One region of the Undibacterium sp. Ji50W genome, then DNA from elsewhere that is predicted to be linked to it. Evidence: predicted binding sites of a transcription regulator. Region 1 holds the regulator's gene; the other holds the start of a gene.
The links. The regulator LexA, encoded in region 1, represses DNA repair genes until DNA is damaged. The targets are predictions, from matches to a motif close to ACTGTATNNNNATACAGT.
Positions count from the first base shown of each region.

Region 2: recA (recombinase RecA) is a predicted target of LexA. The motif match lies at 1,616-1,633, and genes of this name have one in related genera.

Region 1 covers NZ_JBMPOX010000018.1:5,757-8,939, reverse strand. The annotation lists gene lon (endopeptidase La) at 1-860, shown strand, start outside; gene lexA (transcriptional repressor LexA) at 1,165-1,821, opposite strand; gene rpsF (30S ribosomal protein S6) at 2,087-2,455, shown strand; gene priB (primosomal replication protein N) at 2,487-2,786, shown strand; gene rpsR (30S ribosomal protein S18) at 2,796-3,080, shown strand; gene rplI (50S ribosomal protein L9) at 3,107-3,183, shown strand, end outside.
Region 2 covers NZ_JBMPOX010000015.1:103,142-106,324, reverse strand. The annotation lists gene recX (recombination regulator RecX) at 1-406, opposite strand, end outside; gene recA (recombinase RecA) at 506-1,546, opposite strand; gene ACO0K9_RS19400 (TOTE conflict system archaeo-eukaryotic primase domain-containing protein) at 1,692-3,183, opposite strand, start outside.

The DNA.
Region 1 (3,183 bases):
AAATCACCGTGGCAGAAAGTGCTTTGCGTGACATCATCCGTTATTACACCCGTGAAGCCGGTGTGCGTTCGCTGGAAAGGGAAATCTCCAAGATTTGCCGCAAGGTCGTGAAAATGCTCTTGCTGAAAAAGACCGAGAAAAAAGCCACGGTCAATTCCAAGAATCTGGATAAATACCTGGGTGTGCGTCGCTATGACTTTGGCGTCGCTGTCAAGGATAACCAGATTGGCCAGGTAGTCGGTTTGGCCTGGACCGAAGTGGGCGGCGATTTGCTGACCATCGAAGCCGTAGCCATGCCGGGCAAAGGCGGGGTCATTCGTACAGGTACCCTGGGTGATGTCATGAAAGAATCGATCGAAGCAGCCCGTACCGTGGTACGCAGTCGCGCCAAGCGTCTGGGTATCAAGGCTGATGTGTTCGAGAAGAGTGACATCCATATCCACGTACCCGAAGGTGCAACACCGAAAGACGGTCCGTCTGCCGGTATTGCCATGACCACGGCGCTGGTGTCTGTGTTCACCGGTATCCCGGTTCGTGCTGATGTCGCCATGACAGGCGAGATCACACTGCGTGGCGAAGTATTGCCTATCGGTGGCTTGAAAGAAAAATTGCTGGCTGCACATCGCGGTGGTATCAAAACCGTGTTGATACCAGAAGAAAATGCCAAGGATCTGACCGAGATCCCGGACAATGTCAAAAACAAACTGGAAATCATCCCGGTTCGCTGGATAGACAAAGTCCTGGAAATCGCACTGGAAACCCAGCCTGTTCCTCTGGTCGACGAGCCAGTCCCCGTAGCTGCCGCCGCAACACCGGCAACGCCAGAAACACCGGCGGATACGACAGTGGTGAAACACTAGGTTGCTTAGAACTTGTTACGATCTGTAGCGAGCGAGCGTCAGCGGGGTGAAGAGCAGCGCAAAAAGCGGAATGTACTTAAGTACATGAGCATTTTGAGCAGCGCATGAGCCCCGATCACGCTCGCGCAGTAAGATCGTAAACAGGTTCTTAGGGGGTGTCGGCGTATGCCGGCACGCTCTGCTAGCCAATAAAGAAAAGCGCCCGATTTTTAATCGGGCGCTTTTTTATTGATGCTGGCATAAAAGTTTGAGGACGAGCCAGGCGTGATCCGGATGAGAGGGGAGGATCACGCCCAGGCTGTCCTCAAACCCAGTTTCTCATCAGGCCGACTGCCAGGCCTTCCAGAGCAAAATCTTCTTCGGTATCGCCGACCCTGATGATGGGATAATCCGGGTTTTCTGGCATCAGTTCGATCAGGTCACCGGTTTTCTTGTAGCGTTTGACGGTGACATCATCACCCAGGCGGGCGACGACGATCTGGCCATTGCGGGCGCTGTCAGTTTTTTTGACGGCCAGCAAATCACCATCGAGTATGCCGGCATCGCGCATGGACATGCCGCGTACCTTCAGCAAAAAGTCAGGCTTGGCAGAGAACAGGGCGGGGTCCACATGGTAGGTGGATTCGATATGTTCGCTAGCCAGTATCGGCGAACCGGCAGCGACGCGGCCAACCAGCGGCAGGCTCAGTTGCATCAGTGCCGGATGCGGTAGCGCCATCTGTATGCCGGGGATGTGGCTGGACAGTGCGGATTCCAGCAGGCGTATGCCGCGCGAGGTGCCAGCGGCAATCTCGATCACACCCTTGCGTGCCAGTGCCTGCAAATGCTCTTCGGCCGCATTGGTGGAGCGGAATCCCAGTTCAGCGGCAATTTCTGCGCGGGTAGGCGGAAATCCGGTATTTTGGATGGCATCCTTGATCAGGTTAAGTATTTGTTCCTGGCGGGCAGTCAGTTTTAGCATGGCGTTTTCTAATGGTGAATGTGCTGTATATGCAAGCAGTCTGTATTTTTATACAGTAAAGCTGAATATGCAAGTCAAAATCCGAAAAGAGTAGCAAAAATGTGAAAAATATCCTCATTCAAACAGGTGAATGAGGTGTTTGCCTGGCTAAGTCACTGATCTAATTGATCAAAATGAAAAACTGGGTTATTATTGTCGGCTTTCCTCTTCCCGCACTCGTCTTGACGCCGAGGCGGGCTATTTTTATTGTCCACAAGGAGAATATATGCGTCATTATGAAATCGTATTTATCGTACATCCCGATCAGAGCGAGCAAGTTCCTGCAATGATCGAACGCTACAAGGCAAGTGTTGTAGCGCGTGGTGGTCAAATCCATCGCGTTGAAGACTGGGGCCGTCGTCAACTGGCTTACATGATTCAAAAACTGGCGAAAGCGCACTATGTTTGCTTGAACATTGAATGCGATGCTGAAACTCTGCTCGAGTTGGAAACAGCATTTAAATTCAATGATGCTGTCTTGCGTCACCTGACAGTCAAACTGAAAAAAGCAGAAGCAACACCTTCTCCAATGATGAAAGCTGTTCAGAAGGAAGATGCTGCAAAAGCGCAACGTGTTGAAGCGCCTGCTGCTTAATTATTCATTGACAGAGGTCGTGTAAAAAATAGTGAATCAGCTGAAGCTTGTAGCCCGGATCGTAGAAAAAACCGCATTGCGGTACACACCGGCCGGTATACCGATAGCTTCTGCGACATTGATGCACAGTTCGGAAACTCGTGAGGCGAACGCAGTTCGACAGGTCGAGTTTGAAATTTCAGCAGTTGCGGCAGGGGAGATTTCCCGCCAATTCAATGAAATTGCACTGGATGTGCCGGTGGAATTTACTGGTTTTTTAGCACGCAAAAATCGCAATAGCAAAAGTCTCGTTTTTCATGTCACTGAATTCGGGACACCTTTACTAGATTAGGAGCCAAAAATGGCATTCGGTAAAAAATTCGACAAAAGCAAATTGAAGCAAAAGCGTCAGCAACAAAATCCTTTGTTCAAGCGCAAAAAATTCTGCCGTTTCACAGCGGCACATGTAGAAAAAGTTGACTACAAAGACATCGACACACTGAAAGACTTCGTGCAAGAAAACGGCAAAATCATGCCTGCACGTCTGACAGGTACTAAAGCGTTGTACCAGCGTCAAGTTGATACAGCAATCAAACGTGCACGTTACCTCGCGTTGCTGCCATACACTGATTTGCACACAGCGTAATTGACGACAAGGTAAAGGAGAAAAATATGCAAGTTATTCTGTTGGATAAAGTCGTTAATCTCGGCAATCTGGGTGATGTAGTTCGTGTAAAAGACGGCTATGC
Region 2 (3,183 bases), on a different contig from region 1:
TGGAAAAGCCTCTTTGCTGCAAAAATGCCGCTTGCTTCATCTTTGCCTGATGATCTTGCGGCGGATGCGGGAATTTTCTGTGCAAGACCTGAATCGCTCTTTCCAGTTCGGATACTTTCAAGTCTTCTTTCACATGCTCTATATCCTGCGCATCCAGGCCATGGCTTTGCAATTCCGCCAGGATACGGTTATTGCCAAACCTGGCCTGACGCCGGTTCACCAGCGATTCAGAAAAACGCTCGCCGGACAGATACTTGGCCGCTTCCAGGAAATTCAGCACGCCTTCAATATCATCGCCCTCTTCCGCATAACGCGCCAGCTTGCGCTCCAGTTCCATACGGCTATGTTCACGCATGGATAAATAACGTAGCGCCCTGGCTTTCAGGCTGAGTGGAGGTCTTTTCATACTTTACAAACAAAAATGCCAGTCAGACAGCGCAAATATCTCGCGCCACCAACTGGCATGATTCAAGGACCTGGGCCCTGGACCCATGGCCGGCCAGGCTTATTCAGCCGTTGCTGCCGCCATCAACAAAGGCACGCCCAAATGCAAGCGCACTTTGTTTTCAATTTCAAATGCCAGCTCAGGGCGTTCTCTCAGATAAGTACGTGCATTATCCTTACCCTGACCAATACGCTCACCATTATAGCTATACCAGGCACCGGCTTTTTCTATGATCTTGGCATCGGCGGCCAAATCCAGAATCTCGCCTTCGCGTGAAGTACCTTCGCCATACATGATGTCAAAGTGCGCCTCTTTAAATGGCGGAGCCACCTTGTTCTTGACAACCTTCACCTTGGTTTCATTACCCACCACCTCATCGCCAGACTTGATGGAACCAGTACGACGAATATCCAGACGCACAGAAGCATAAAACTTCAGTGCATTACCACCTGTCGTGGTTTCCGGGCTACCAAACATGACACCGATTTTCATACGTATCTGGTTAATAAAGATCACCAGCGTGTTGGTACGCTTGATACTGCCTGTCAGCTTGCGCAAAGCCTGAGACATCAGACGCGCCTGCAAGCCAGGTAAGGAATCACCCATGTCGCCTTCAATTTCGGCACGTGGCGTCAAAGCCGCCACCGAATCGATGACCACCAGGTCAACACTACCGGAACGCACCAGCGCATCGGTAATTTCCAGCGCCTGTTCACCCGTATCCGGCTGAGAAATCAGCAAATCAGACAGATTCACACCCAGTTTCTGGGCATAACCGACGTCCAGTGCATGTTCTGCATCGATAAACGCGCAAGTACCACCCAGTTTTTGCATTTCAGCAATAACCTGCAATGTCAGCGTGGTTTTACCAGAAGATTCAGGACCGTAAATCTCAACAACACGGCCGCGCGGCAAACCGCCGACGCCCAGTGCAATGTCCAGACCCAGCGAACCTGTGGAAACAACCTGTACTTCTTCCACTACCTCGCCATCGGCCATACGCATGACCGAACCTTTACCAAACTGTTTTTCTATCTGTGCCAGTGCGGCAGCGAGTGCCTTTGCTTTTTCTGAGGCATTTTCTGGTTTCTTATCGTCCATACATTCTTTCATTCAATAAGCGGCGGGTGGAAAAATGAAGTGCAGGTTTAATTTCCTGCATTTTGCAGTACTGTATAAAAAAACAGTGATTTATGCAAGCGACTTTTTACATTGATTGTTGAACAAAGAGTTTTGCAGTTAAATATTAATAATAATGTAATTGTCGATGTTCATGCCATTGCCGCATCAAATCTGCCCGGTGAACCAGAATCAACGTGCTGCATTTTCGATGCCCAATGATTGCTGCGGCAGTGACTGTCTTGCCAAAGGCGGTAGGAGCAACTAGCACACCGCAATCTTTGCGTAGCACCGCGTTCATTGCTTCCAGTTGATCTTCGCGCAAGGTTCCAGAGAATCTAACATTGAGCGCGGCACCTATGGTGCGTGCATCGGTCAGCCGGAGTTCAATCTTGTTAGCCTTTAAGAGCGAACTAGCGTCCGGCAAACATCCGCGCGGCAAGGCAATGTGCTTAGGGTGATTTTCGGCACGGCCTATGATGCGTGGCTTGTCCCAAGTGGACATACGCATCGCCTGTGCCTTATAGAAATCTGGATTTTGAAACGCAGCCAGGCGAATCAATCGATTCATCAATGCCTGCGGCAACCCTGCTTTCTCAATGTATAGCTGGTCACCAATCGTAGCGACCACTGCTTTTGGCATCGTGCCGGTGAGCTTGATATCCGGTTTAGCCGCCTTGATCCAAGGTGTGTCTGCGTTCTCATCTGGTACTTCGGCGTAGGCAATGTCGAGAGGATGCCGGTCACCGACCAATTTTGTTAAGGTTGGCTCCAGCAAAGCCGCAGGCATAGGTTGAATACTGCCTAGATAAGCCCATTGATCTGCCAGCGGTTGGAGATTCTCGTCGACGAACACGCTACGCCCCAATTCTCTTGGGAGTTTTTGCAAAGGAAGTGCGATCAGGTTACCGAATCCCCCCTTAGGCATCGTATCTTGGTTAGGAAATAAGCGATCATATGAACTCAGCTTCAATTGCCTGATTCGGGCACAAGTGGCGCTGATTAACGCTGTGCCAAGACGACGCGCATCGCGTGCAAGGACTGCCCCATTAAAAAACAACCATAGATGCGCCCCTTCCCCAGAACGAGAAATTTCGAGTGCAGCAGGTAAACCATTAGCAAGGCAGGTCTGCAACACAGCCCTGGCATCTTCGCGCCAGTCAGCATCGTCAAAATCGATAGCTAAGAAATAACACCTGTCTTCGACTAGCAGGGGATAGATGCCAGCGGTTATTTCGCCCTTTAGATGATTGAAAATGACCTGGTTCGTCATTGGCACATACAAACTGTGCTGACAATCACTGCACTTGATACGCGGTTTTTCACAGACGCCTCGACGCCATTCATTGGCACAGACCGGGGAGTATCCCGCCTTACCAGTCTGGGTACTGGTCCATCGCACAGGGTAAACATCTTCCCGGCCACGAAATAATTTGCGGAACAATTTAACCTTCGCCTCTGGTGAAAGCGGTCCTGTAATCGTCACTTCGGAATGCAAATATCCTGTTTGATTAACATCTGCAACAGCGCCTGGAATAGCGATGCCATGTGTAGCCAGCAAGCGCTTGAGCATGTCGTTTTCAGCACGTAACTTAGCGAGTTCCGATTCAAGTTTTGAC